Regions from separate parts of the Corynebacterium lehmanniae genome, predicted to be linked through region 1. Evidence: predicted binding sites of a transcription regulator. Region 1 holds the regulator's gene; each other region holds the start of a gene.

What was found. The regulator LexA, encoded in region 1, represses DNA repair genes until DNA is damaged. The targets are predictions, from matches to a motif close to CGAACANNTGTTCG.
Region 2: a site for LexA is predicted at 6,721-6,734, ahead of ACF3NP_RS11550 (HNH endonuclease signature motif containing protein). Genes of this name have one in related genera too.
Region 3: a site for LexA is predicted at 6,367-6,380, ahead of ACF3NP_RS02150 (SAV_6107 family HEPN domain-containing protein). Genes of this name have one in related genera too.

Annotation. Positions count from the first base shown of each region.
Region 1 is NZ_CP170998.1:647,860-657,800, reverse strand. Features, by position in the region: gene ACF3NP_RS03130 (carboxymuconolactone decarboxylase family protein) at 95-619, opposite strand; gene ACF3NP_RS03125 (peroxiredoxin) at 660-1,256, opposite strand; gene ACF3NP_RS03120 (hydrogen peroxide-inducible genes activator) at 1,374-2,330, shown strand; gene hrpA (ATP-dependent RNA helicase HrpA) at 2,346-6,311, shown strand; gene nrdR (transcriptional regulator NrdR) at 6,327-6,785, opposite strand; gene ACF3NP_RS03105 (hypothetical protein) at 6,842-7,222, opposite strand; gene lexA (transcriptional repressor LexA) at 7,433-8,113, shown strand; gene ACF3NP_RS03095 (DeoR/GlpR family DNA-binding transcription regulator) at 8,185-8,973, shown strand; gene ACF3NP_RS03090 (HPr family phosphocarrier protein) at 9,107-9,376, shown strand; gene ACF3NP_RS03085 (solute carrier family 23 protein) at 9,454-9,941, opposite strand, start outside.
Region 2 is NZ_CP170998.1:2,421,414-2,431,354, reverse strand. Features, by position in the region: gene ACF3NP_RS11590 (ABC-F family ATP-binding cassette domain-containing protein) at 1-309, opposite strand, end outside; gene ACF3NP_RS11585 (FMN-binding glutamate synthase family protein) at 708-2,246, opposite strand; gene ACF3NP_RS11580 (UDP-glucose dehydrogenase family protein) at 2,327-3,655, opposite strand; gene dcd (dCTP deaminase) at 3,707-4,270, opposite strand; tRNA gene ACF3NP_RS11570 (tRNA-Gly) at 4,332-4,402, shown strand; gene ACF3NP_RS11565 (hypothetical protein) at 4,427-5,032, opposite strand; gene ACF3NP_RS11560 (hypothetical protein) at 5,032-5,619, opposite strand; SAM riboswitch class IV at 5,636-5,770, opposite strand; gene ACF3NP_RS11555 (esterase/lipase family protein) at 5,849-6,670, shown strand; gene ACF3NP_RS11550 (HNH endonuclease signature motif containing protein) at 6,822-8,345, shown strand; gene ACF3NP_RS11545 (VanW family protein) at 8,410-9,941, opposite strand, start outside.
Region 3 is NZ_CP170998.1:441,581-451,521, reverse strand. Features, by position in the region: gene ACF3NP_RS02180 (UDP-N-acetylmuramoyl-L-alanyl-D-glutamate--2,6-diaminopimelate ligase) at 1-547, opposite strand, end outside; gene ACF3NP_RS02175 (peptidoglycan D,D-transpeptidase FtsI family protein) at 569-2,458, opposite strand; gene ACF3NP_RS02170 (hypothetical protein) at 2,637-3,329, opposite strand; gene rsmH (16S rRNA (cytosine(1402)-N(4))-methyltransferase RsmH) at 3,351-4,364, opposite strand; gene mraZ (division/cell wall cluster transcriptional repressor MraZ) at 4,555-4,989, opposite strand; gene ACF3NP_RS02155 (DUF3040 domain-containing protein) at 5,396-5,767, opposite strand; gene ACF3NP_RS02150 (SAV_6107 family HEPN domain-containing protein) at 5,879-6,313, opposite strand; gene ACF3NP_RS02145 (GNAT family N-acetyltransferase) at 6,469-7,032, shown strand; gene ACF3NP_RS02140 (polyprenyl synthetase family protein) at 7,078-8,160, shown strand; gene ACF3NP_RS02135 (alpha-(1->6)-mannopyranosyltransferase A) at 8,160-9,665, shown strand; gene ACF3NP_RS02130 (Rv2175c family DNA-binding protein) at 9,568-9,941, opposite strand, start outside.

The DNA of each region.
Region 1 (9,941 bases):
TCTCTAAACCGCCCCGCTAAACGACGAAACCTCCGGCAGCCCCCGCTTCGTGCGGGTTCTTGCCGGAGGTCGTGCCGTCATCAAGCGTAAATGCTTAGCGGGCGTCCTCGATGGTGATTGCCTGGGCCACAGCCTGGACAACGCCGGCGACCTTGACGGCCTCCCAGACCTGCTCCTTGGTCACACCCTCCTCGCGGACGGTGTTGGCGTGCGCCACGGCGCAGTGCTCGCAGCCGTTGATGGTGGAAACAGCGAGCGACCACAGCTCGAAATCGGCCTTTTCCACGCCCGGCTTCGAGATGATGTTCATGCGCAGGCCGAACTTCACGTTGGCGTAATCGTCGCCGAGCCAGCCCTTGGCGCGGTAGGCGACGTTGTTCATCGCCATGACGGTGGCGGCGCCGTACGCGGCCTCCACAGCCTCCTCGGAGAGGTGCTCCTTGGCTTCCTCAGCGATCTCTGCGATGACCTTCGCGTTGCGGGTCGCTGCCGCGGAGGCGAGCAGGGTACCCCAGAGCTGCTGCTCGCTGAGCTCGGTGGAGCGGGTCAGCGAACCGAGGTTGAGCTTCTGGTCCTTCGCGTACTCGGGCAGTGCGCCGCGCAGGTTCTCAATCGACATCATGTTCTCCTTTGCCGGACGGGTTTGACTGAAAAAGGGTTTACTTCAGGGACTCCTGGACCACGGCCATCTTGTCGATGTTCTTGGTCGGGTCGTTCTTCTGCCAATCGCAGGCGCAGACCTCTTCGGACTGCAGCGCGTCGAGCACGCGCAGAACCTCGTCGACGTTGCGGCCGACAGCGTCCGGGGTGACGGAGACGAACTGGATGATGCCGTCCGGGTCGATGATGAAGGTTGCGCGGTCGCACACGCCGTCAGCGTTCTCGACGCCGAGCGCGCGGATCAGGTCGTGGCGGACGTCAGCGAACATCGGGAACGGGATGTCCAGCAGGTCCTCGTGGGTCGCGCGCCAGTTGAAGTGGGAGTACTCGTTGTCGGTGGAGCCGCCGAGCACCTGGGTGTCGCGGTCCTCGAACTCCTCGTTGAGCTTGCCGAATGCGGCGATCTCGGTCGGGCAGACGAAGGTGAAGTCCTTCGGGTAGAAGAAGACGATCTTCCACTTGCCCTCGTACTTGTCCAGCGACACGTTCTCGAAGTAGTCGTCCGGGGAAGACGCGTTAGCGTCCTTCAGGTTGCCGCCCTTCAGCGCGACAAGGTCGAACTCCGGGAAACGCTCTCCAACGGTCATGATCGGCATAGAAATTCCTCCAAAGAAACTGGTCATAGGTGTTTTTCAACGGACAGCAACCAGTATGACACAGAACGCGCCCGCTTTCAACGTAAAAACCTATGAACTTCGTGTAGGTTCATAGGCATGGCTAATCGAGAGTATAAACCGACGCTCGCTCAGCTCCGGACGTTTGTCACCGTCGCCGAGCAAAAGCACTTCGTCTCCGCGGCGAACAAGCTCGGCATCTCACAGCCGTCCCTCTCACAGGCGCTCGCCGCCTTGGAGGCCGGCCTGGGCATCCAACTCATCGAGCGCTCCACCCGGCGCGTCATCGTCACCCCCACCGGCGAGGAGCTCCTCCCCTATGCGAAGGCGACACTGGAAGCTGCCGACGCGTTCGTGGCGCAATCCCGCGGCGCACTCGGAGCACTGGCCGGGCCGCTGAACCTCGGCGTGATCCCCACTATCGCCCCGTACATCCTGCCGACGCTGCTGAAGCTCATCGAGGAGGAGTACCCGGACTTGGAGCCGCGCATTGTGGAAAACCAGACCGAGGAGCTGCTGCAGCGGCTTCGCGACGGGCAGATCGACGTCGCAGTGCTCGCCACCCCAACCGGCGCCACCGGGGTGTCGGAAATCCCGCTCTACGACGAAACCTTCGCGGTGATCACTTCCCCCGACCATCCCGTGGCCGGCAGAGGAGACCTCGATCTGAACGCGCTGCACGACCTCGATCTGCTGTTGCTGGACGACGGGCACTGCCTGCGCGATCAAATCGTGGAGCTGTGCAAGATCGCGGAGGTCAACCGCTCCCCCGGCGCACAGTCAGCCACCCGCGCGGCGTCGCTGACCACGGTGGTGCAGCTGGTGGTGGCCGGACTCGGCTCCACGCTGGTACCCGTCTCCGCCTTGTCCACCGAGTGCGCGCGCCCCGGCATCGCCGTTTCCGCCTTCGGCCCGGGCGTGGACGCGAAACGCACCGTCGGGCTCGCAATGCGGGCGTCGTCTCGTCGCCGTCCGGAGTTCGAGCAGCTCGGCGAGTTAGTCTCCCGCGCCTTCAAGGAAGCGACGGAATCGAGCCGTAAGCTGCTGCCGCGCTAGACTCACGCTCTGGTTATGAATGAGCACGCATCCCCTACCTCACCTCCCACGAAGCCGCAGCTGTATAAGGCGCTCGACGGCGTCCCGATCGCTGACGTGCGCAGGTTCCGCCGGCGCCTGAAGAAGGCCAACTCGCCCGAAGCCCTGGCGGCGATTGGCGCGGACGTGGACAAGGCGGCAGCTGCCGTCGCTAAGCGTGATGCCCTCATCCCCGAGATCACCTACCCGGAGCACCTGCCGGTGTCCGCGCGGCGCGAGGACATCATGGAGCTGGTGCGCGACAACCAGGTCGTGGTGATCGCGGGCGAGACCGGCTCCGGCAAAACCACCCAGATCCCGAAGATGCTGCTGGAGCTGGGCCGCGGCCGCCGAGGCCTGATCGGGCACACACAGCCGCGCAGGCTCGCCGCACGCACCGTGGCGGAGCGCATCGCCGACGAGCTGGGCCAGGACATCGGCGAGTCCGTCGGCTACGCTATCCGCTTCGACGACCGGGTCTCCGAATCCACGGCGGTGAAGCTGATGACGGACGGCATCCTGCTCGCGGAGATGCAGCGCGACCGGTTCCTGAACGCCTACGACACGATCATCATCGACGAGGCGCACGAGCGCTCGCTGAACATCGACTTCCTTCTCGGATATTTGAAGCGGCTGCTGCCGAAGCGTCCGGATCTGAAGGTGATCGTCACCTCCGCAACCATCGACCCGGAAGCGTTTGCGAAGCACTTTGCCGACGCCGAGGGCAACCCCGCCCCCATCATCGAGGTATCTGGCCGCACCTACCCGGTGGAGATCCGCTACCGCCCGCTGGTGGAGCAGGTGCAGGCAAAAGACGGCTCCGTCAAGGAGATCGACACCGACATGATCGACGGTGTGGTCGACGCCTGCAAGGAGCTCATGGGCGAAGGCAAAGGCGACATCTTGTGCTTTTTCGCCTCCGAGCGCGACATCCGCGACTGCATGGAGGCCATTGAGAAGCAGCACTGGCGCGGCGTGGAGGTCGTGCCTTTGTTCGGCCGCCTATCGAATGCGGAGCAGCACCGGGTGTTCTCCCCGCACTCCGGCCGGCGCATCGTGTTGTCCACCAACATCGCGGAGACCTCGCTGACGGTGCCGGGGATCCACTACGTGGTGGACACCGGCCTGGCGCGCATTTCGCGCTATTCCACGCGCACCAAGGTGCAGCGCCTGCCCATCGAGGAGATCTCCCAGGCCTCCGCCAACCAGCGCTCCGGACGCTCCGGCCGTATCGCCGACGGTGTGGCCATCCGCCTGTACTCCGAGGACAACTTCGAGGCGCGCCCCGAGTTCACCGACCCGGAGATCCTGCGCACCAACCTGGCCTCCGTGGTGCTGCAGATGATCTCCCTGCGCCTCGGCGACATCAACGACTTCCCCTTCATCCAGCCGCCGGATAAGAAGGCCGTGCGCGACGGCCTGCTGCTCCTGCACGAGCTCGGCGCGATCTCGGACAAGGAACGCGACGGCGCACCCGTGCTCACCGCGGTGGGGCGCGACATCGCGCGCATCCCGGTGGACCCGAAGATGGCGCGCATGCTGGTGGAGGCCAACCGACTCGGCGTGCTCGACGACGTCACCGTGATCGTGGCCAGCATGACCATCCAGGACGTGCGCGAGCGCCCTCTGGAATACCAGGCCCAGGCCGACCAGGCCCACGCCCGGTTCAAGGACGCGACATCGGACTTCCTGTCCTCGCTCAAGCTGTGGGACTACATCGGCGACTCGCGCGACGAGCTATCCGGCAACGCCTTCCGCAAGCGCATGAAGCGCGAGTTTTTGCACTACATGCGCATCCGCGAATGGTTCGACCTGGTGCGCCAGCTTCGCGACGTGGAGCGCCAGCTGGGCTGGTCCCGAGCCGAGAACGTCGCCGGCGAGCGCGACGCCGACGCGATCCACAAGTCGCTGCTCACGGGCCTGTTGTCCAACATCGGCGCCCGAGACGGCAACTCGAAGGAGTTCCAGGGTGCGCGCGGGACGCGGTTCTTGGTCTTCCCCGGGTCGTCGCTAAGCAAAAAGCCCCCGGAGTTCCTCATGGCCGCCGAGCTGGTGGAGACCTCGCGCCTGTGGGCGCGCGACGTGGCAAAGATCGAGCCCGCCTGGGTGGAGGCTGCCGCGGGCGAGCTGATGAAGCACAGCTACTCCGAGCCTGTGTGGTCGCGGAAGCGCTCGGCCGCGATGGTGCACCAAAAGTCCATGCTCTACGGCGTGACCATCGTGCGCGACCGGCTTGTGCCTTACCACCGCGTGGATGCCGAGGGCGCGCGCAACATGTTCATCCGCCACGCCCTGCTCGAGGGCGATTGGAACCGCCACCACCACTTCATCGACCACAACGAAGCCCTGCTCGCCGAAGCCGCTGAGGTAGAGGAAAAGGTGCGCCGCCGCGGATTGGTGGTGGACGAGGACACCCTGTTCGAGTTCTACGACTCACGGCTTCCCCAGAGCGTGACCACCGCCCGCCACTTCGACTCCTGGTGGAAAAAGAAGCGGGCCGAGGACAAGCACTACTTGGACTTCGACCCCGCGGCACTTCTCGACGACGAAGGCGTGGATTCCTCCTCCGCCGCCTTCCCCGAGATCTGGCGCCAGGGCTCCATCGACTACGCGCTGCGCTACAAGTTCGAGCCGGGCGATCCTTTCGACGGCGTCACCGTGCACGTGCCGGTGCCGCTTCTGGCCAACCTGCGGCCCGACGGCTTTGACTGGCTGGTGCCGGGACTGCGTTCGGAGCTTGCCGCGGAGTACATCCGTACGCTGCCGAAGGCGCTGCGCAAGACCGTGGTGCCGGCACCAGACTTCGCCGAGCGCGCCCTCGACGCGATCCGCGCGCAGCAGGACGCCGGCGGCGTCAGCGAGCGCGAGCTGCGGGAAACACAGTTTGCCGAGGCACTTGCGGAGGCGCTTAGAAGCGTCGGCGGGCGCGGCATCAACGGTGCCGACTTCACCCCTTCTGCGCTGCCCGAGCATCTGAAAGTGACCTTCGCCGCGATTGACCGCCGCGGCAAAGTGGTCGACCACGACACGGACCTCGGTGCGTTGAAGCGCCGCCAGGCCGGCAAGATCAAGTCCTCCGTGTCCAAGGCCGGCCGCACATCTGAATCGGATGCGGTGGCGAAGTGGACTTCCGACTCCCTCGGCGCGGTGCCGGAGACGGTAACCACCACTATCGACGGCAACGAGGTCGACGCCTACCCGGCACTCGAAGCCACCAAGGACGGCGTGAAGGTCACCGTGCATCCGACGAAGGCCGCCGCGGACGCCTCGATGGTCACGGCGACGCTGACGCTGCTGCTGCGGGAGATCACGGTCAACGCGGGGCAGATGACCAAGGGGCTGCCGCTGCGGCAGAAGGTGGCGGTGGACCGCTACCCGCACGGCGGCGCCGATGGGCTTGTGGAGGACGCCCGCGTCGCTGTGATCCGCGACCTGATGTTCTCCTCCGGCGGGCCGGTGCGCTCCCCCGAGGAGTTCGACGCGCTGGTGGGCGAAATCCGGCCCCAGGTCGCAGGAGGTGTGCGCCGTGTGGTGGTCACGTTGGCGCCGGCACTCGCGGAGTACGCGAACATTGCAGCGGAGCTGCGGCAGTGGGAAGGCCCAGCTATCGACGACATGACGTCGCAGCTGCAGTTCTTCCTGCCGAAGCACGCGGTGACTGTCCACGGCATCGGCCACTTGCAGCATTTGCCCCGCTACATCGACGCGATGCGGATCCGGTTGGAGGACATGCGCCTAGATCCGGACCGCGACGCCGACCGGCAGTCCGTGATTGATTCGGTGAAGGCTTACTTGGCGCAGCGTATGAAGTCCTTGCCTGCGGGCCGGACAAAGACCAAGGCCTACAAGGACATCTTGTGGCTGATTGAGGAGCTGCGGGTGAGCCTGTTTGCGCAGCGGCTGGGCACGCCGAGACCGGTGAGCCAGCGTCGCATTGAGAAGAAGATTGACGCGCTGCGTTAGCGCCGTGGCCGCAGGCTAGAAGTCTTCGCGGTCGCGGCGGCGCATGAGCCGGATTTCGGATTCGAAGTCGTCCGCACTCTCGAACGACTTGTACACGGACGCGAAGCGCAGGTACGCCACCTCGTCGAGGGCACGCAGCGGTTCGAGGACGGCCAGACCGATCTCGTGGGCGGGCACCTGCGAGCTGCCCTGCGCGCGCACAGTCTCTTCCACTTCTTGGGCCAGACGCTTCAATGCGTCGTCGGTGACATCGCGGCCCTGGCATGCTCTGCGCACGCCGACGATGAGTTTGTCGCGGTCGAACGGTTCGCTCACGCCGTTGCGTTTCACAACAGTGAGGACGGCCTTTTCCACTGTGGTGAAACGCCCCCCGCACTCGGTGCACTCTCTGCGGCGGCGAATTGCTGAGCCGGCTTCGACCAGCCGCGAGTCAGTCACACGAGATTGCTCGTTGTGGCAAAAAGGACAAAACATGGTCTTCCACCCCCAGAGTTTTCAAGGCTTGGCGTAGCCGTGAGTCTACGCCCTGCCTAGCGCGCAGTTGCCGCCACAGCCGAATGAGCCGCCTGGCCGCTGGACATGGACGAAGGATCCTCTGTTTGCGCCGAGAAAACACCGCCGAATGCCGAACCGATAAGCAGCGCCGCAGTCATGCACACGCCGAGCAGGAGCGTATCGCGCGTCTCGTGCCGTGTTTCGAACGCGTTCACATTGGAGGAACCGTCAAGACTCCCCTTGGCAGATGAGCGAGCATCCGTTCGATGAGAGCCGGAAATCGCTCGAACACCGGCGCCGCCTGTTCGACGCTTCGGCGCGGAATCAACATCCCAGACTTCTGCCGGAGGGACCACAGATGCGGCTCCGGTGCGTCCAACTAATGTGTTGTGTACTGGATTGATTGCAACTGACATGGTGTGTCTCCCTTCTTTCTGCGGCACACTCTACGTTCGGCACCGACACGCTCGAACGTTCTAACGTTCATTTGTTCGAATACGCTTACGTGTTCGATTTATAGCATCACGTTCGATACGTGTCCACCCAATGCTTGCGCCCATCGAACATGAGTGCCCTATCTGGTAGGTTCGTAGGCGCACAACGCCACCGAGTCCAAGGAGAACGTCATGGCACGAAAGAAGTCCGATCCAGGCAACCCGGATTACAACGCGCTGTCAGACCGCCAGCGCCGGATCCTCCAGGTCATCCAAGACGCTGTGGTCCTGCGTGGCTACCCGCCGAGCATCCGCGAGATCGGTGACGCGGCCGGGCTGCAGTCCACCTCATCTGTCGCATACCAGCTCAAAGAGCTGGAGAAGAAGGGATTCCTCCGCCGCGACCCGAACAAGCCCCGCGCCGTGGACTTGCGCCAAATGCCGGAAGCCGGCCGAAAGAAGCGCAAGCCGCAAGAGGCGAAGCCGGAAGATTCTGGCAATGCCCGCTACGTGCCGGTAGTCGGACAGATTGCCGCGGGTGCCCCGATCCTCGCCGAGGAAAACGTGGACACCTACTACCCCCTGCCCGAGGAGCTGCTCGGTGACGGCGATGTGTTCATGCTCAAGGTCGTCGGCGAATCCATGCGCGACGCCGGCATCCTCGACGGCGACTGGGTGGTTGTCCGCTCCCAGCCGAACGCCGAGGAGGGCGAGTTCGTCGCGGCGTTGCTCGACGGTGAGGCGACGGTCAAGGAGTTCCATCGCGACTCCACCGGTGTGTGGCTGTTGCCCCACAACGATGCCTTCGAGCCGATTAAGGGCGACGAAGCGGAGATCATGGGGCGTGTCATCTCGGTGTTCCGTACGCTGTAGTCGGTGCGTTTGCATCGAGCAGCCGCAGCCCCACAGACCGGAAATCACATAGCGACAAGCGCAGGAGATCGATGTACGCCGAGGAGCGTAGACGCCAAATCGCGTCTTTGACCGCAGTTGAAGGCCGCGTCAACGTCACTGAGTTGGCGCAGCGCTTCGACGTCACCGCGGAGACCATCCGCCGTGACCTTTCGGCATTGCACGACGAAGGCGCTGTGCACCGCGTCCACGGCGGCGCGGTGGCGAGCCAGTCTTACCGCTCGACGGAAATTCCGCTGGATACGCGTCAGCGCGCCTCCCTTGCCGCTAAAGCCGCGATTGCGGAAACCGCGCTGCAGTTCGTGCCGGATGCGCAAAGTTGCACCATCTTTTTGGACTCGGGCACGACGATCAGCAGCCTGGGCAAGCGTCTGGCGGAGACCCGCGGGGACCGGGAGTACTCGGTGGTGACCAACTCCATCCCCACTGCATTGGAGCTGAGCGATTCCGGATTGCACGATGTGCAGCTTCTCGGCGGCTCAGTCCGGCCGATCAGTCAGGCAGTCGTCGGCAGTACCGCGCTTCGCACCCTCGCTCTGTTGCGCGCCGACGTGGCGTTCGTGGGCACCAACGCGTTGTCCATCGGCCACGGCCTGTCCACTGTGGACGCCAAGGAGGCGGCGGTGAAGGCCGCGATGGTCACCAACGCCCGCAGGGTTGTCGTGTTGTGCGACTCCACGAAGCTGGGCAACGACTATGTGGTCAGCTTCGCGCCGCTTACGGACGTCGACGTGGTGATCACCGACGCCGAAGCGCCCTCCGCGTTCGTGGACGAACTGCGCTCGCACGGTATCGAGGTCGTGCTCGCGCAACCCCAGTAACCCTCGGGGCGCCACCCGACGTCTTCCACAGGGGCGTTCTTTGACTTTCTGCGCGAAAATGGTGGCACCTTCGCATGCATGCGACCTACACTCGTTGCAGACCTGAATGAAAAACAACGGAAAGGACACCCGAATGGCTTCCAAGACTGTGAAGGTCGGTTCCACCGTCGGGCTGCACGCTCGCCCGGCCACGGTGATCGCAGATGCTGCCGGCGAGTACGACGACGAGATCCTGCTGACGCTTGTCGGCGGCGACGAGGACGACGAGACCGATGCCGCATCCTCGCTGATGATCATGGCGATGGGCGCGGAGCACGGCGACGAGGTCACTGTCACTTCCGACAACGCCGATGCCGTGGAGAAGATTGCGGCGCTGATCGAGCAGAACCTCGACGAGGAGTAAGCGCTTTTCGCTTTACGACGAGCTAACGCCCGGGCACACGTCGCCCGGGCGTTTTCGCGTGCAGCAAGTACCGGACGCTAGAACGTCGACGGCTTCGGCACCTCGAAGTCCTTGCGGTACTGCCCCTCCCCCAAGGTGTCGTACGCCCAACGCATCAGCGGGTAGATCACGATGATGCCGACGGAGCCCAGCGCGATGCCTTCCAGCGTTACAGCGCCCACATCGAGAGTGAGGTTGCCGATGCCCACAATCAGCGCGACCGCGGCCGCGGTGAGGTTCGCGGGATCGGTGAAGTCCACCTTGTTGTCCTGCCAGATACGCACGCCCAGCATGCCGATGAGCCCGTAGAGCACCAGGCACGCGCCGCCGAGCACGCCGGCGGGGATGGTGAAGATCACGGCACCGAACTTCGGGATGAACGCCAGCACAATCGCAAACGCGGCGGCGACCCAATACGCTGCGGTGGAGTACACCTTCGTCGCCGCCATCACGCCAATGTTCTCGGCGTAGGTGGTGGTGCCGGACCCGCCGAAGCCGCCGGCGAGCGTGGTGGCGATACCGTCGC
Region 2 (9,941 bases), 780 kb from region 1:
GGGGTCGAACTCTCCGGCCTCCACCGATGCAATTGCGTTGAGAGTCTCCGTAGCGCCAAAAACATCAGCCACGGTGTCGTCCGCCCGCAGCATGAGGTCCTGCGGTAAGTACGCGATGTTCGCGGGGCGTTCCACCGACCCACTCGTCGGTTTGAGCTGATCGAGGATGATCTTGATCAGGGAGGATTTACCGGATCCATTGTCGCCGATCAACCCGGTAAGCCGACTATCAAATACGGCGTTCAGGCCTTCAAAGCACGTGGTTCCATTGGGCCACTCGAGAGAAATGTTGTTCAGGGAAATAGGCATGCTCATACGTCTTTCTGGTTCGTGTTATGCGGAAGCACGGAACGCGAGCACTGCCTACTCCTTCCCTCGGGGACGCAGTCTTGTTAGAAACTACGCTGAGCCAGTGTGCGGGTCAAGCACTTTGCGTCCAATAAGTGACCGGACATGACGCGGATCTGCTAGTTCGTCCTTGAATGCCTCACGAGCGAGCTAGCAGATCAAGTGTCCAACTTTTCGTTTGCCCAGGTGATATTGAAACGCGGTGTCGATAGCAGGCTGATCTGCTAGTTGCGCTGCGAACCCTTAAATGGCGAACTAGCAGATCCGCGAGTTGGGGCTGAGTGGGGCCGGTTGAACCTGGTTGGAGCTGGGCCCTGGGAGCTGGCCAGCCAGCCCACCCCAGGCCCGCGAGACGGAAGCTACGCCACGGGGCGGAAGGTGTCCGGGGAGGCGGCTTTCCAGTCGGGGGCCCAGATCGACGGGGCGTCGTCAAGCAATTGCCCCGGGCGCAGCCACTCGTAGATCGAGGCGTAGGAGCGCGACTCAGTCGGCGAGACGCTGCGGCGCAGCATGTGCGGGGTGAGCTCGGACGGGTCGGAGACACCCATGGACGCCATGAGGCGCACGGCGGTGTTGACGGTGGTCTTCTGGAAGTTGCAGACCGCCTTGGACTTGTCCTCCACCACAATTGCGCGGTTACGGCGCGGGTCCTGGGTGGCCACGCCAGAGGGGCACTCGCCGGTGTGGCAGCGCTGCGCCTGGATGCAGCCGGTGGCCATCATCATGGCGCGGGCGGAGTTGGTGTAGTCCGCGCCCTGGATCATGCGCATGACGATGTCGGAGCCGCCCGCGACTTTGCCGGAGGCGCCGATCTTGATCTGGTCGCGGAGCCCAGTGCCCACGAGCGCGTTGTGCATCAGCATCAGGCCGTGGGTCAGCGGCATGCCCATGTGGTCCTCGAAGTCGATGGGCGCGGCACCGGTGCCGCCTTCGGAGCCGTCCACCACGATGAAGTCAGGCGCGGTGCCGACAGCGCGGATGGCCTTGCAGATGGCGAGCACTTCCCGGCGGCTGCTGACGCACATCTTGAACCCCGCCGGCTTGCCGCCGGAAAGCTCGCGCATCTTGGCAATGAACTCGATGAGCTCGACTGGGGTGCTGAACACGCGGTGCGCGGCCGGGCTGATGCAGTCCACGCCCATGGGCACGCCGCGGATCTCCGAGACTTCCTTGGTGATCTTGTCCGCCGGCAGCACGCCGCCGATGCCGGGCTTGGCACCCTGGCTGAGCTTCAGCTCCACCATCTTGACCTGGTCGTCCTGCGCCTTGTCGCGGAACTTCGCCGGGTCGAAGTCGCCGTCCTCGGTGCGGGCGCCGAAGTAGCCGGTGCCCATCTGCCAGACCAGATCGCCGCCGTTTTCCTGGTGGTACGGGGAGATGCCGCCCTCACCGGTGTTGTGGGCGAACCCACCCATGGCCGCACCCTTGTTCAGGGAGCGCACGGCGTTCTTGGACAGGGAGCCGAAGCTCATCGAGGACACGTTCAGCATGGAGATGGAGTACGGCTTGGTGCAGTCCTTGCCGCCCACGAGCGCGCGCGGCGGCTCGGCCGGCTCCTCCACCGGGGCGATGGAGTGCACGAGGTGCTCGTGGTTCGTGTCGTAGACGTCCTGGACGGTGCCGAACGACGTCTCGCTCTGCTTGCCCTTCGCGCGCTCGTAGATGGCGTTGCGCTGGTCGCGGTTGAAGGGGCGGCCGTCCCAGTCGCGTTCAATGAAGTACTGGCGCAGCTCCGGACCGATGTCCGTGAGCAGGTAGCGCATGTGCCCTAAAACGGGGTAGTTGCGCAGGACCGGGTACTTGGTTTGTGTGAGGTCGTGGATGGCGACGCCACCCAGCGCCGCGGCGGCAGCGCCCAGGGCGCCCTTGGCAAACTTTCCTGACTTCTCCTTGGACATGCGGACTATCATGCCCCACCCGGCCAGAAATACTAAGACGGGCACACCCTGCAGGTATGCCCGAATTAGATACTACGAAACTACAGGCTCCGGCCGAGGGCGCGGAGCTGCCAGCCCGCCTGCTGCCACTGCTGGATGTTGAGGACGTTTCGCCCGTCGATAAGCAATTGCTTGTCGACGAGCTCCGCCGCCCACCGCGGATCCATCTCCTTGAACTCCTGCCACTCGGTGGCGAGGATGACCAGCTCCGCGCCGCGCAGTGCGTCCTCGAGGCTGGTTGCGTAGTCGAGGGTGGGGAAGACCTTGCGGGCGTTGTCCATGCCCTGCGGGTCGTAGACGCGCACAGACGCGCCGGCGAGCGAAAGCTGGCCGGCTACTGCGAGTGCGGGCGAGTCGCGCACGTCGTCCGAGTTCGGCTTGAACGCCGCGCCGAGGACGGTGATGTTGCGGCCGATGACGCTGCCGAGCTCCTCGCGCGCCAGGTCGATCACGCGCTGGCGGCGGCGCATGTTGATCGCGTCAACCTCGCGCAGGAAGGTCAGGGCCTGGTCGGCGCCGACCTCGCCGGCACGTGCCATGAACGCGCGGATGTCCTTGGGCAGGCACCCGCCGCCGAAACCGAGACCTGCGCCGAGGAACTTCCGGCCGATGCGGTCGTCGTAGCCGATGGCGTCCGCCAGCTGGGTCACGTCCGCGCCGACGTTTTCGCAGACCTCGGACACGGCGTTGATGAACGAGATCTTCGTGGCGAGGAATGCGTTGGCGGAGACTTTCACCAGCTCCGCGGTCTGCAGATCCGTCACGATGAACGGGGTGTTGTTTTCCAGCGGGGTGGCGTAGACCTCGCGGGCGATCTCCTCGGCTCGGGAATTTTCGGCGCGGTGGCCCAGCACGATGCGGTCCGGCTCGATGGTGTCCTTCACGGCGTAGCCCTCGCGGAGGAACTCCGGGTTCCAGGCGATCTCCACGGTCGCTTTGTTGCCGTGCCCGGCGGCGAGTGTGTCGGCGCGTTCCTGCAGGGCGGCGGCGGTGCCGACCGGGACGGTGGACTTGCCCAGGATCAGGTGTTCGCCCTCGAGCTGGGGCACCAAGTCGTCGATGACGGCCTCGACGTAGCGGGTATCTGCCGCGTAGGAGCCGCGCTGCTGCGGGGTGCCCACCCCGATGAAGTGCACGCGGCCGAAGGCGGCGGCTTCGGCGTAGCTCGTCGTAAAGCCAAGGCGACCTGCCTCGATGTTGCGCTCCAGAACCTCGGGCAGGCCCGGCTCGTAGAACGGCACCTTGGAGTTCTTCAGCGCCTCGATCTTGGTTTCATCAACGTCTACGCCCAGCACCTCGTGGCCGAGTTCAGCCATGCACGCCGCGTGCGTCGCGCCAAGGTAACCAGTGCCAATCACAGTCATCCGCATAAGTGGCCATTATGCCGTGGAGCGGCGACGTCGGCAGGGTGAAGAACGGATTTACTGGAAGTTCAGGTACGCCTTCGACGGGGTGGGGCCGCGCTGGCCTTGGTACTTCGAGCCGAGCTTGCCGGAGCCGTACGGGGTGTCCGCGGGCGAGGTCATGTTGAACAGCGCAAGCTGGCCGACCTTCATGCCCGGCCACAAGACGATGGGCAGGTTGGCCACGTTGGACAGCTCCAAGGTGATGTGGCCGGAAAAGCCCGGGTCGATGAAGCCCGCGGTGGAGTGTGTGAGCAGGCCCAGGCGGCCCAGGGAGGACTTGCCCTCCAAGCGGCCCGCCAGGTCCGCGGGCAGTGTGAAGCACTCGAGGGTGGAGGCGAGCACGAACTCGCCGGGGTGCAGGACAAACGCGTCGCCGTCCGGCACCTCGACGAGCGTGGTCAGATCCGGCATCTCCTGCTTCGGGTCAATGTGCGTGTACTTCGAGTTGTTGAAAACGCGGAAGAACTTGTCAATGCGCACATCGATCGAACTCGGCTGAATGAGCTCGGCATCGAACGGCTCGATACCGAGGTGGCCGGAGTCAATGGCATCGCGGATGTCGTGATCTGAAAGCAACACGAATCAGAGTGTACTTCCCTGTTTTGGGCCGCGAATCCGTGGTGCTAAAGTTGGCAGAGCTGCCGGCGTAGTTTAGTGGTAGAACATCAGCTTCCCAAGCTGAGAGTGCGAGTTCGATTCTCGTCGCCGGCTCTCTTTTCTTTTTCGGGGTGCGGGCTACAAGAAGTAGCGGATCTTCCACGGCACCTCGGGGCCGTACACCTGCCTCGAACACGGGCGCATGTCCGCACGTGCGAGGGAGATGAACGGGTCCTTGATGCCGCTTTCCTCCGGAAAATTGCACTGCATTACGTTGTAGCCCACGCAGTACTTCACGGCGAACTGCATTGCCCACGGGTCGTGGTGGAAGACCTCGTCAACGCCCATTGGTGTGGCAATGACCGTGCGCAAACCGGTCTGCTCCACGACCTCCACGGGCTGCCAGTCCTCGTCGGTGTGCATGGTGGCATCCCATATCTCGCCGCCGAGCACATGGTGGCCGTTCCCCTCCACCTCGCACTCGTCCGCGTCGACATAACGTCGCGCCACCCACACCGGCGGCGCGGAAATCAGCTCGCCGGAGGAGTTGCGAAACGCTTTGCGCCCCGGCGAATACTCGAAAAGGAACCCGAGGCGGCGGATGCACTGCAGCGCCTCCTTCGAATTCGGGAACCGAAACGTGAGCAAGAGCTGTCCCACGTTCACGGTGAAGTAGCGGCCGTTTTGGAAATTGCGGGTCGCGGTGAGGAAGACGGTGGGGTCCGGGAGGTCGTCGAAAAGCATTATGCGTGGCTGCAGGGCCCGATCGGCTTCGAGGACACCACGCTCACCGGGTAGCTTCGGCCGTTAAATTCGCCGCGCAACACAGGCCACTCGCGGTTGTAGGAAACGGCGTTGGCCAGGCGCTCCGGATCGTGGTGGTAGCAGGTGTACACGCCGTCTTCGGTGGAAAAGATCAGCTTGTTGCCGTCGTGCTCGATGATGGTGATAGGCAGCCAGTCTTCTTTGGGCCCGTTGGCGGCGCGCAGCACCGGGATCCAGTGCCCCTTGTGGCCGTTGGCAACCAGGTCGCACTGGTCGTGGCCGCACGGGATGCGCTCAGCGGGCGGCTCTGGCAGCGGGATGACGGTGCCGTTTTTGTCGCGGATTGCCCCTTCGATGGCGGAGTACTCGAACTTTGGCCCGGTGCGGCCGACAAAGTCGAAGGCCTCCATTGCCGACGGGAATTCCGCGGTGACAGTGTCATCGGTGCCGTCGATGGTGAAGGTGACGGTGCTGATGTTGACATTGCCCAGGGTTGCGGGCGCCCAGTCGTCGGCGAAGATGGACTGGCTGGACTTGTTGGACATGTCGTTCATGTCGGAGGACATGGTTGATCTCCTTTGAGAATCGCACTTCCGGCGCGGCGGTTGCACGTGCCGGCGGATCTTCTCCCGGGGGCACCGTGCGCGATGTGCGCGGTTGCCAGCCGACGAGCCGGGAGGCTTTCCCCTTATGCAGGGTGCGTCGGACTTCTTGATCCAGGACCAGACAATAACAGACCGCTTGGTCTACCGCAAGTGGGGCCGGAGGACGTCGATAAGCAATATGCTCAAAAGGATGAAACTCAGCAGCGCGATGATGACACTGGCGGCCGGGTACGGGGCGGTGCGCGGGCTGCAAAACCGCCCGCCGATGCCGTTCAACGACCGGAATTTTCAGCCCACACACCCCACGCCGGTGATGTACGTGCACGGGATCAACTCGCGCACCGCGGCGTTTGAGGCGAACGCGCAAAGGCTCAAAGAGCAGGGGTTTTGGGTCTGGGGCTACGACTACGGCGACATGATCGCGCCCGGGTTTTTCGGCACCGGGGACCTGAATTCAATCGTGGGGGATGTGGAAGAGCACGTGGACCGCGTGCTGCGGAAAACCGGCGCGGAGCAGGTGGACATTGTGGCGCACTCGCAGGGCGCGCTGATGACCAAGCTGTTCATCTCGCGCGGAGGCGCGGCGAAGGTGCGGCGCGTGGTGGCGATGGGCGGCAACTTCCACGGCACCGACTTCCGCGGGATGGCAGGACAGATGGGCGCGTTCGCCTCGAAGCACCCGCACTTCACCGCCCTGGTCGCGCCGGGGGCGGCGCAGCAGCTCGCGGGTTCCGCCTGGCTGCGCGAGTTTGCGAGCGGCCCGGACACCGCGCCGGGGATCGTGTACACCTCCATCTACTCGCCGGCGGACACGGTGGTTACGCCGACATCCACGTCGATGCTCGAGGCCGTCCCGGGTGCGGACGTGGCGAACATCGACTCCGGGCAGTGGTACGACGGCTACGCGCCCCACCATTCGTTGATGCCTCGTGTTCCTCTCTATGCGGAGCTCACCTCGTGGGGGCTACTGCGCGAGGTGGGCGACCATGTGCCGCCTGCACATTTTGAGTGAGCACCTATTGCTTATCGACGAGCTAAAGTTGCTGGCCGCTTAGGGTTATTCGAACATGTGTTTGTGTTTGTGGGGGTCGTGTCGGAGGCGTGTCGTAGCGTATGCATTGTTCATTCGTTGACAGTGCGTTTCCGGAGGGAGGGATGCGGCCATGACCACGGTGATTGACCACCACGTGGACCAGCTCGTCGATAGCCTGAAAGCTCTCGAGGCGCTCATGATGCAGCCCGAATCCCTCCACCTGCTGTCCACGCACCAGGCGATGGAGCGGCTGCACGCGGCGCTTCCACTGCTGTCCAACGCGAACATCGCGTTTGCGCACCTGTGCGAGCGCGACGGGGCTGGCCGGCTGGTCGGCGCGAACCACCCTGTGGAGTATTTGACCAAGCAGCTCGGGCTCCCTCGGGCCGACGCCTTTAGCCTGCTCAACCAGGCGAAGACGATGTTCGGCGAGGTCGAGGTGCCGACGCCGCCGTCGGATCCGCTGATGGAAGAGGAAGAGCGCGAGAAGCAGGCCGAGGAAGAAGAACGCCGCAAGGAGGAAGCGCGCAAGGCCAAAGAGCGCGCCCGGAAGGCCGCGGCGAAGGCCAACGCGGAAAAGAAGCGCATCATCGAACGGGCGCTGATGCAGCTCAACGAGCACTCGGACCCGGGCCGCGACGAGATCTACGCGCAGGCGCTCGAGGCGGCGGAGACGATGTCCGCGGAAGAACTGCGGAAGCACGTGAACACACTGGTCAAGCGTGCCAACCGCAAGGGCCGGGACTACGAGGGCAACAAGGACCCGCTCGCCGCGTTTAAGAAGAGAACCATGATTTTCGGCGAGGAGGACAGCGACGGCGGTTCCTGGGGGCAGATCTACTTCGACAAAGCCAGCCGCGCCGCGTTCGAGGCCGCGCTGGCCGCCGGCGAGTCGCCCGGGGCGAACCTGCCGCCCGGCGCCGAGGACAAGCGCACCCGCGGGCAGCGGCGGTTCGACCAACTCATGGACATCGTTGGTGACCACGCGAACTCCTCCACCGCGGCGCGCAAGGGCATCGGCACCGTGGTGATAACGCTGACGCTGGAAGACCTCATGGGGGCGGACGCGTACACCGAGTTCGCCACCAACACCTCGGTGTCGTTGACCGCGTTGGACATAGTCCGGCTCGGACTGGCGGGAGACTCCTTCGCCCTGCAGCTGGACTCGTGCACCGGGGTGCCGCTGTCCCTCGGGCGGGCGCGGTTGGCCAGCGTGGAGCAGAAGCTGGTGCTTTTGGCCATGCAGCAGGTGTGCGCCTGGACCGGGTGCACCAAGCCGGGCGTGGAACTGGAAGCCCACCACACCCAGTCGTACCTGCACGGTGGTCTCACAGACCTGGAAAACCTGGTCCTCCTGTGCCGCGAGCACCACATGTGCAACAACGACAACAGGGACGGCGCCGGCGGCAAGGGGCATTTCGAGAAAGACCCCTCCACCTGGGACGTCACCCACCACCCCGCCGACGGCGGGCCACCGACACCGACCACGACCCGCCAGTACCAGGAATCGCCTGGTCAGAGGACTATCAGGCGGGTGCGGAAAAAATACCCCGCGTTCGACGACCCACCGAACCAGACAATCACCGACCCGCCGTTATTCGACATCGGCGATGGGTCCAGGGCCGGCCCCGACCGGGGCGGCAACATAGCGTGAACAATGGACGCGCGGCATTCGGTGCCGCGCGGGTGTGGGGTGCGTGGCGGCTAGTTGCTAACCGCTAACCGCAGCGCACGATCGGCTGCGGGTCGTACACCGTGGTCTGGGTTTCTCGGCTGAGCTCGTTTCCGGCGAGGTCGTAGATGATGCGGGTGTCGGAGGTGGTGAAACCAGGCGCGCCCGAAGACGGCGCACAGTTCGAGCCGGAGACGTTCACCGGCTGGGGCTGCGTCTGCGCCCACCGGCCACCGTTGACGGACTCGACGGTCACGGTCTTGACACCCATCAGGCTCACCGTGACCTCACCGCCGCCGACGCTGTTGGCGATGCGCACCGGGTACGGGCTGTCGTTGCGGAACTGCAAGTCGATCGCGCCCTCGTACACGGTTGCCTCGCGGCCGGCCGGGTAACGGGAGATGTAGTAGGAGTGCGGCATGTGCGCCACATCCGTCATGCCGGCAAAGTAGGAGGCGTTGTACAAAGTGGTGGCGAACTGGGAGATGCCGCCACCGACCGCGGTGTCCGCGCGCCCGTTGAGGATGATGCCGGACTCCACATACCCCTGCGCGGGGCCGCGCGGGCCGGTGTAGCCGTTCAGGGAGAACGTCTCGCCCGGGTTCACAACCGCACCGTTGACGGTCTGGGCCACCAGCGCAATGTTGGTGCCGGACGCGCCCGAGTAGCCACTGGTGGTGAACGAGCCGACAACGTCGTTGAAGGTGGCGTTCTGCGCCTGCTCGGTGGTGAACTGCGCGGGCACGTCCTTGTACACCGCGTCCCATTCGCGGGAAGCCCCGCCGGTCAAGCGCTTTTCAAAGCCGGCCAGGGTGGCGTCCCAGTCCACCACGGAGCCGTCGACGGACGGTTCGACGCCGCCTCCGGCCAGCACGCGCGCGTTCTTGCCCTCTACCTCGGTCTCCGCGAGCTGGTCGCCCAGGATTGTGCGCGCCGCATCCAGGTTCACCTCGGGTGCAATGCGGCCTTCCACCGCGGGGAACTGCACGATTTCGCCGATGCGGTCCTGCGGCACCGCGGCGGCGACGCCGTCCTTGCCGGTGACGGTGATCGGTCCGTCGAGGGCGGCGCGCACGGGACCGCCGAGCGCGGCCTTCATGGCGTCGTCGTTGATGGCGGGCTGCACCTCTTTCGGCTCCACCTCAACTCCGTCCGGGTTGAGCCAGCCGGTGGTCACCTCGTCGCGAAGCGTCGTGCGGTCCACGTCCTGGCCGAGCTTCGGGTCGGTGGTTTCGGCCTTGCCGCCCTGCACACGGATAGTGCCGTCGACGGGGTCCACGTGCAGCTCTTCGATCATGCGGTCGAGCTGGCCGCCCAGGGCTTTGTCGTCGACGGTCGGCACAACATCCACCTCGCGGGTGGTAAACAGTCCGCGGAAGCGCTCGACGGGGTTAGCGGTCTCGATGCCGGCGGCGTCCACCGTGGCATCGAAATCGATGCCCAGGCCGGACTTCGCGGGAACGAACTCGGTGGCCTTCTCCCCCGCCTTGACCGGCACGGCCTTGTCGGCGACACCGCCGAGTTCGGCCTGCAGCTTTTCGCGCGCCTCATCAGGCGCCATGGCACCGATGTCCACGC
Region 3 (9,941 bases), 210 kb from region 1:
AGACCTCCATGACCACGTGCGTCACGCCCTCGTCGCGCATCTGCGCGAACAACCGCTGCAACATCGGCGCTTCGGGCGTGGTCAGCTCCGTGGCCACGTCGCGGCCCATGATTTTCGTGCCGGTGGTGCCGATCAGCCCCACCTTGCAGCCGGCAGCGGTCAGGCCCTTTTCCAGCATGTAGGTGGTGGTGGTTTTGCCGGAGGTGCCGGTCACACCGAGGAGCGTGAAGCTTTGCGACGGGTGCCCGTACACCTCAGCCGCCACATAGCCCAAGATTGCCCGCACGTCCTCAACCACCAGCACCGGGCGGCGGTCGGCAGTCTGCTGGATGATCGCCAGGCCGGCTTCGTCCGTAAGTATGGCGCCAGCGGCGGAGTCGAACGCGTAGGTCGCGCCGTGCACCCGGGTGCCGGGCAGCGCGGCGAACAGGCCGCCGGGCTCGACGTTTTGCGAATCCAGGCCGACGAAGGTCACCGGCGCATCCGCGCTCGGCGGGTTGACGATTCGCGCGCCAGCGATGTCGGCGAGCTGCTGCAAGCTTGTCATTTGTCAGACCTCCATCTGTTTCTACTGGCCCTGCAACGGGTACGGCTCTGCAGGCGGGCTCAGCGGCACGTTCTCACGGTTGAGCAGCCAACCAGAAATCTGCTTGAAAATCGGGGCCGCGGACTGCCCGCCGTTGCCGCCCTCAAGCACGCCACGCTGCGGCTCGTCCAGCATGACGGCGACGACGAAGCGCGGGTCGTCCGCGGGCGCGACGCCGGCGAAGGTGATCCAGTAGGCGCTGTTGGAGTACGCGCCGGTATCCGGGTTGACCTTCTGGGCCGTGCCGGTCTTGCCGGAGAACTGGTAGCCCTCCAGGTTGTTGCCCTGGGCCGTGCCGTTGTTGACGCCGGCCGGGTCCTCCTGGAACGCGGCGCGGAACATGTCCAGCGTGGTGCGCGCGGCCTCCTCGCTGATCACGCGGGTGCGCTGCGGCTCCTCCTGCGCGATCTCCTCCCCATCGGGGCCGGTAATCTTATGGATGATCCGCGGCTGGATCCGCTCGCCCTCATTCGCGATGGTCTGGAACACCCCGGCCATCTGCAGCGTGGTCCAGCTCATGCCCTGACCGATGGGCAGGTTGGCAAACGTGCCGCCGGACCACTGCTCCAACACCGGCAGCAGACCGGCGGACTCGTTGGGCAGCTCGATGCCGGTGCCCTGGCCGATGCCGAAACGGTTCAGGTAATCCCAGAACCGCTCCTCCCCCAGACGCTGCGCGAGTTGGAGTGTGCCCACGTTGGAGGACTTACCGAAGATGCCGGCGGTGGTGTACGGCATGACGCCGTGCTCCCACGCGTCGCGCACCGTGACGCCCGCCATGTCGATGGACCCCGGGACTTGGTGCACCTCGTACGGGTCCGTCAGCCCCTGATCAATCGCCGCGGCGGCGGTGATCACCTTGGCTACTGAGCCGGGCTCAAAGGGGTGCGACACGCTCGGGTTTTCGAAGTCTTTGCCCTGCTTCACCTGCTGCTCGACGTTGCCGTTCGGGTTGATCGTGTCGGTGTTGGCCATGGCAAGCACTTCGCCCGTGTGGGCGTCCAACACCACGGCCTGGGCCTGCTTGGCCAGCGAGTTGGCCTTTGCCTGCTCAAGGGTTTGCTGGACGTAGGTCTGCAGATCCAGGTCGATGGTCAGCTCGATCTGGGCGCCGCCGACGGACGGAACGACGTCGCGAAGCGAGCCCGGAATGGACTGGCCGTTCGCGGAAACGTCCTCGGTGGAGCGGCCGTCGATGCCCGTGAGATCCGCGTCGCGGGAAGCTTCCATGCCGAACTGGCCCTGGCCGTCCATGGACACCTTGCCGATGATGTTCTCGCCGACCGCGCCGTTCGGGTACTGGCGTATGTCCTGGTGGTCCGCCGCGATGCCGTGGAACGCATCCGCGACGGTGGCGGCCACATCCGGATCGACGTTGCGCACCAGCACCTCATAACTGGTGTCGGCGTGCAGCTTGTCCAGGATCTCCTTGGCGCTGACCTGTCCGACCTTGGTGGTCGGCTCGCCGGTGGCGGTATTCGCTGGCGCGTCGCGCACCACTTCCCCGTCGCCGATCATCCCCGGGATCTCGTTGGCCATCGTGCGCAGCTTGTCCTCCACGCGGGCATCGACCTGGGCGGCGATGTCCTCCGGGGACATGCCGTCCACACGCATCTCAAGTTCCTGCTGTTCCTTGAGCTCCTTGCGCAGCTGCACCGGAGACACCGTCAAAGAGCGCGCCTGCATGGTGTATGCCATCTTGTTGCCGTCGCGGTCCACGATCTCGCCGCGGCGCGCGCGGTCCACATAGGTGCGGCTGCGTTGATCGTTGGCCTGCTCGCGCAGTTCGTCGCCGATGATCACCTGCACCCAAAACAGGCGTCCAATAAGCAAGGCCGCCACCGCCAAGAAAGCGATAGCAAGCCAATACACGCGCGTACCCGTGATCTGCTTTTGGGAAGCCGGCGCTGGCTTCTCTGGCCTTACCTGCGCGTTAGCGTGAGTGCGTGGCACTGCTCACCTCCCATATCCACTGGCTGGTACCCGCCGTTTTGTCGACAACCATCATGCCCCGCCCCCGGGCAGATACCTAGGTGCGCCACGCCCTCCGCTACGGCCGGGCCGCAACGTTGGCCTGGTACGGCGCCAAATTGTCAAGGCGCGGAGCGTTCGCGGCGCGTCCCGGACGCTGAGTCAGAGCGTCTTCCAGCTCCTTCGTCGCGCGGTTGTCCGACGAGGCGCGGGAGGTGGGGCTTCCCTCTCCGTTGACATCCACCAGCTTGGTGGCCGACTCCGGGTTGTAGGGGCGCTGTTCCTCAGCGTGGCCCTCCTCATTGACTGCGACCACACCCGGCTCGCCGGCGAGCACCATGCCCATGGAATCCGCGCGCTGCGCAAGCGCCGCCGAGGAACGACGGTCCTCCAAGTCGCGATTGAGGGACTCGACCTCGTTGGACAGCTCCTGCTCACGCGCCTGTAGCTTCTGGATCGCAAACGTCTGCGTAGTTGCGATACCGGACAAGATCATAGCCGCGGCGATGCCAACCACCAGCAGCGGCAATGCAATCTGGGATAGCGAGGAGAACTTGGAACGCGCCTTCGTGGTGGCCACGCGGCGCCCGCGGACGGACACCACCTGATTCGACCCCAGGCGGCCCCGGGACTTCGGGTGCTCCACGTGCGGCTTCACGCCCGGCATGGTGCGCACGCGGTTGGCCGGGTGCTCAGTGCGGCGCGGGGTGCGGCCCTGTGTGCGGCTCTGGTTACGGGTCAGCGTTGCCGATCTCGTTGCTCGTGCGGCCATGGTGTCCGTCCTTTGTCGGGCTTAGTGGGTGGGCTGGGAGGGGCTGAGTTTTTCAATGCAACGCACCCTCACGGGTGCGGCGCGGGGATTGCGTTCGATCTCCTCCGCCGGGGCCTTCTCCGCGCCGCGGGTGACGGTGCGGAACTCCGGCTCGGTTCCCGGCAGGTCCATTGGCAGACCAACCGGGGTCTTGGAGGTGGTGAGCTCGTTGAACGCGGCTTTGACGATCTTGTCTTCCAGGGACTGGTAGCTCATGAACACCGCGCGCCCGCCGACACCGAGCAGGTCGGTGATCACGGGCACGACGTTTTCCACCGCCTCGAGCTCGCGGTTGACCTCGATGCGCAGCGCCTGGAACGTGCGCTTCGCGGGGTGCCCGCCGGTGCGTCGGGTCGCAGCCGGGATGGTGGCGTAAAGCAGCTCCACCAGACGCGCGGCGCGGTCGAAGGGCTCGCGCTCACGCTCCGCCATCACGGCGGAGGCGATCTTGCCGGCGAAACGCTCGTCGCCGTAGGTCTTCAAAATCCGGGCGAGGTCGCCGTGGCTGTAGGTGTTGAGCACCTCGGCCGCGGTGATGCCTTGGGTCTGATCCATGCGCATGTCCAGCGGGGCGTCGCCCCGGTAGGAAAAACCGCGCTTTTCCTGGTCCAGCTGCATGGACGACACGCCCAGGTCGAACAGCGCGCCCGCGATGCCGTGCTCGCGGGCCGTGTCGAAGATGTCGCCGGTGTTGTCCGCCACCGCCTCGTCGACGTGGTCGAAGCGGCACTGCACTGCGGTGAAGCGGTCGCCGAATGGTGCCAAGCGCTGCTGCGCCTGACGCAGCGCGTTCGGGTCCCGGTCCACGCCGATCACGCGGGCGTTGGGAAACACGGTGAGGAAGTGCTCGGTGTGGCCGCCGGCGCCAAGCGTGCCGTCGATAAGCACCGCATTTGCGCCGAACTTCTCGACGCTGGGCGCGAGCAGTTCAGCCATGCGTTCGCGCATGACGGGGACGTGACCGTGCGGGTCGTCAGCGAGCGTGAAGTTCGCCATGCCATGCCCTCCGTGTCCCTTTAGTGTCCCAAGCTCGTGCGGTGTGTCAGCGATGTCAGCGCGGGGAGCGCATAGAGCCCTGCCCGGGGCGGCTGTTCTGATGTCGGGGAAGTACACCAGAACGCTTCACGCCCCGGACAGAGTCCGTACACGCTCTCCGTAGTCGATGCCTGCTGCCGGGTAGTCAGCCCTACAGCAGACCGGAGAGAATGTCGTCGTCATCCGCCGCGGAGAACGCAGCTTCAGTCTCTTCTTGATACTTATTCCAGGACTCGAGGTCCCAGATCTCGAGAAAATCCACCGACCCGATGACCACGCACTCCTTGGAAAGGCTTGCGTACTCCCGGTGCGCCGGGGACAGGGTGATTCGCCCAGACCCGTCGAGCGTTTGCTCATCCGCGCTGGCAGCCAGGTTGCGGATAAACGCGCGCGCCTTGGGGTTTGTGCGGGATGCCGCTGCGGCCTTGCGGGCGCGGGCGGCGAACTCGTCACGCGGGTACACCGCAAGCGAGTGGTCCTGCCCCTTGGTCACCATCAACCCGTCCGCAAGATCCTCACGGAACTTCGCGGGGAGCGTCAGGCGACCTTTGTCGTCGAGCTTGGGAGTGTAGGTTCCCAGAAACATCCGGCGACCTACCTTCCTTCACTTTCTGACGTTGGCTGTGAAATTTTCTCGGCTTCGTTCCGCACCGCGCACGTAGTCAAGATGCGCGCCACGTCACTCCGCTGAGCCCCACTTTAACCCACTTTCCCCCACAAACGCCACACCTCGGCAGTTTTTTGTTCTGGCGTGTCGCGTTTTCACAGCTCAAAGCCGCTATTTCGCCGTGGGGAGTTTACCCGACCGGGCCAGAATCACGGCTCACACACGCCACTTTTCACCTCTTTAACCCCATGGCTTTCGTCCCGAGTGGAACGCCTGCACCCAGGTTTGGGCGCTTTTGGGGCACAGGTGGGGAGAAGTGGGGGATTTGGGGCGGGCACGAAAAAAGCGCCCTCCCGCTATGCCGGGAAGGCGCTTGGGCTAGGCGCTACTGGCGATCCTCAAAACGCCGACGGAAGCTTTCCTCCATGCTTGCGCTGCGCTGGGTGCGCGGCTTCGCCTGCCGGGACGAGCGCGCGGACGGGGACGACTGGTGCGACGGGGTGCGCAGGGCCATGATGCCGCCGAAGAGCATGACGGCGAAGCCGATGATGCTCAGCACAATCGTCCAAATGCTCAGGCTCGCCAGCGCCACGCCGCCGAGCAGCAGCACGAGCCCCAGGACGATCAGCGCGACGCTACGCATGGTCAATTGACCGGTCTTGGGTGCAGAACCGAAGCCAGATTCAGTCACGACACTGCTGCCGAACTTCGGGTCGTCCGCGAAGAGAGACTGCTCAATTTCGCGCAACGCCCGCATTTCCTGCTCAGATAGAGACACTGCTCACTCTCCAGATACCGATGGCGGACTGACGTTATCCGTATAACGGCCATGGTACGCAGATTGTTCCCGTGCCCCACCTTCGTCCCGCTAGGCGGCCATCGGCGCCTCCCCCGCCCTGGTGGACAGGTAGAACTCCTCTGCATCCGCAAGCAAGCGGTGCACGACGACCGCGCCCGGATCCGTTTCAATGCCGGACGCCACCCTGCCGCGTTGCGCCGAATAGCGCTTGAACACGGCCGCCCAGTGCGCCCCGTCGTCGCCCGTGAGCGCGAGCTTGTCCCACGCGCTTGTGGGCAGACGCTTGCGCTTGCGCACGATCGGCGAGCTCGCGTTGCGCGCCCCGGCGACCCGAAGTGCCGCGCGATAGGCGTTTTCCATTGCCACGTCGTGGCGGCCGGCCTCGAAATCATCGTGCGCCAGACCGATCAGCTCCTCGGCCGCGGCCAGGAATTGGTCGGTCTTGTTTATACGGGCACCCCGCCCGTAGACCGCGCCGGTTGTTGCCGAAACTACGCTTCCCATTATCGCTTCCTCCTGCGTAAACATTGCTTTCGTTCAAGTGATGAGCTCACCCTAAAACACCCGTTCGACACCACCCGGCACCCAAGGGCACATTTGTTCGAATCATTGTTTGGGTTCTTGCCACGCCGAGCACCCGCAAGTGCTTCCATAGAGGGGTGACTGCAACCATCCAGCGCCTCACGGCAGCCGAGTTCCTCATGCTCGCCCCAACGCTCGTGGACATCTATATAGAGGCCATGGGGTACCCGAGGGCCATGCGCCGCCAACGCATCCAGGTGTGGAAGGGCGAGGTGCGCTCCCCCGGTTTCACCGCGATCGCGGCGATCGAGGGCGGCCAAGTCGTGGGCATCGCCTACGGCTTCATCGGCACCCGCGAGCGCTGGTGGGACCGTCAGCTCGTGCGCGCGATGGAGGCGAACGGCGGGATCACAGATCAGGACCGGGACATGCTGCGCAGCTACTTCGAGGTCGCGGAGGTGCACGTCTCCCCTGCCCTGCAAGGCAATGGTCTGGGCTCCCGCCTGCTCACGGAGCTGCTGCGGGAAGCCCCGACACGCTGGGCGCTGCTGTCCACGCCGGAAGCTGCGGGCGAGGCGAACAACGCGTTCGGTCTCTACCGAAAGTTCGGATTCACGGACGTGGCGCGCAATTTCCTCTATGAGGGAGATAAACGGCCCTTCGCCATCCTCGCCCTCGATCTGCAAAACCGCACTGGGTAGGGTTTGCAGGGAAAGCATGAATTTTCAGGCACGAGGAGCGTGGGCGTGAAAAATCTTGGGCTCGAGGACGTACCGGCACAGGTGGAGCAGCATCTTGCAGCGTTTTTTGACGAGCGCGCGAAGGCTGTCGAAACCATTGGTGAGCCTGTCGCCCACGCCGTGGGCCACCTGCGGCGATTTGTCCTCGGCGGCGGCAAGCGCGTGCGTCCCACGTACGGATGGGCCGGGTTCGTCGGCGCCGGCGGTCTTCACGGCACCGAGGACCCCGCGGCAGTGCTCCGCGCGGTGAGCTCGCTGGAGCTGATCCAGGCGTGCGCGCTGGTGCACGACGACATCATCGACGCCTCCGACACCCGGCGCGGCAACCCCACGGTGCACCGCGCGCTCGAAGCGGAGCACCGCAGCCAGGGCCTGCTCGGCTCCGCGGAGCTCTACGGTACGAACGCGGCGATCCTGCTCGGCGACCTCGCACTCGCCTGGGCTGAGGACATGTGGCGTTACTCCGGCGTCTCCCAGGACGCGCTCGCACGCGCCGCGGAGCCGTGGGTGGGCATGCGCACCGAGGTCATCGGCGGCCAGCTGCTGGACATGATGCTGGAGAGCCTCGGCAGCGAATCCGTGGAGATGGCCAACCGCGTCAACCGCTACAAGACAGCGGCGTACACCATCGAGCGCCCCCTCCACTTGGGTGCGGCGCTTGCGGGTGCGGGCGAGTCGCTTATCGACGCCTTCCGTGGTTACGGCCGCGACATCGGCATCGCGTTCCAGCTGCGGGACGACCTGCTCGGTGTGTTCGGCGACCCGGCGGTCACCGGCAAGCCGGCCGGCGACGACATCCGCGAAGGCAAGCGCACGGAACTGTTCGCCACGGCCCTCGAGCTGCTGGACCAAGCAGACCCGGCCGCCGCGCAGGAACTGCGTGACGGGATTGGTAGGGCGGAGGACGAGGCGGAGCTGCGTCGATTAGCAGCGCTCATCCGCTCCAGCGGCGCGGAAGACGCGGTGGAGGCGCGCATCGAGGAGCTCACCGCCTCCGGCCTGGGCTTTTTGGCCGGCGCCGGCATCAACGACGCCGCCGTTGAAGCGCTCACCGTGCTCGCGCACAAGGCCACCGACCGGCGGATGTGATGCGCCCGCAACATTTGGGCGTTGCCGCCTGCGCGCTGATCGCCGTGGGCTCGTTCGGCGCCGGCGCGACCCGTTACCGCGGCGGCCTGCTGCGCGCGGTGGGCCTGGAGCACCTGTCCTACGGGCACGGCCGCGCGCTGATGGACGTGCTGCTCACCGCCGGCATTTTCGGCCTGGTGGTGGCGTGGGTGCTGCTGTGGAAAACCCGGCCCGGCCTGGCGCAGGTGCGCCGCAGCGTGTGCTGGTGGGCGGGCGTTCTCGCGCTGTCCGCGCCGATCCTGTCGCGCGACGTGTACTCCTACCTCATGCAGGGAGCGATGCTTCGCGACGGCTTCGACCCGTACTCCGAAGGCGCCGCCGTCAACCCGGGTCCGTACCTGTGGGAGGTCTCCCACGACTGGCGCAACACCACCACGCCGTACGGTCCTTTGCACCTCGGCGTGGGCAAGGCGGTGACGTGGCTGGTCGGCGAGAACGTCACGTTGGGCCTGGTGGTCTACCGGCTGATTTCGCTGGCGGGTTTCGCGTTGATCGTGTGGGCCCTGCCGCGCATTGCCACGCAGATCGGCGGCGATCCCGCGCTCGCTTTGTGGCTGGGCGCGGCCAACCCGGTGATGCTGCTGCACCTCATTGGCGGCATGCACAACGAGGCCGTCATGGTCGGTCTGGTCAGCGTGGGCCTTCTGTCGTGCCTGCGCAGCCGCTGGTGCACCCCCGGCATCGCGCTGATCGCCCTGGCGGTGTCGCTGAAAGCCACCGCCGCGGTGGCGCTGCCGTTCGTGGTTTGGCTGATGGTCCAGCGCCGCAGCACCACCACGCTTGGCGCCGCCGGCATGCTCGTGGCTGGCGGGGCGTGGGCGCTCGCCGTCAACGTCGCCGTGATCCAGCTGGTCACGTGGGCATCCGGCACCACCTGGGGGTGGCTCGAAGAGATCACCGGCAACTCGAAGGTGATCAACCCGCTCGCCGGCCCCACCCTCGCCGCCGAACTGATCACGCCGGTGCTCCAGCTTTTCGACGACACGTTCCGCTACAACACCGCCCTCGGCTGGACCCGCACCGTCTTTTCCGTGCTCATGCTGGTTGGCCTGGCGGTGGTGTGGTGGATCTTCCGCCCCCGCCGCGGCGAGGCCTACGAGCGCCGCGCCGTCGCCGGCACCACCGCCGCATACACTGTGGCGTTTGCCGCCAACGCGGTGACGCTGCCCTGGTACTACGCCTCCGTCATCTCGCTAGCTGGCACGTTTAAGCCGCCGGCTTGGGTGGTGCGGGTGACCGTCGGGGCGTCAATAGTCGTGGCGCTGGCGTTCAAGGGCAGCGGCAACCACCGCCTCTACGACATGTGGTTCCTCGCCTTTGCCGCGACCGCCGCCGTCGTGGCGGTGGAGTGGCTGTTTAGGGATCCGGCTAGAATGCCATCGCCTGCGCGCGGCGGATCACTTCGCGAGCTTTTTGGCCGTGCAGCGCGTCCACAGGACGCCCCGGCAAAGAATCATCCGGCGTAAACAGGAACGCCAGGATCTCGTCGGCGTCGTAGCCGCCGTCGAAAAGCACCGTGATCGCGCCGGAGACGAACTTGCTCAAGCCGTCCTCGCCGAACAGGCTCGCCGGCACAACCTTCTTGCCGTCCTTGACGTAGTGCACCAGCTTCTTCGCGCCGATGTAGTCGTGCACCTTGGTCACCGGCACGCCCAGCTTCTCGGCGACATCCGGGAACGGCAGCAGGGTTTCGTCGATAAGCAATTGCTCAAGATTCGTTTGTGCGCTCACGGTCGGCGATT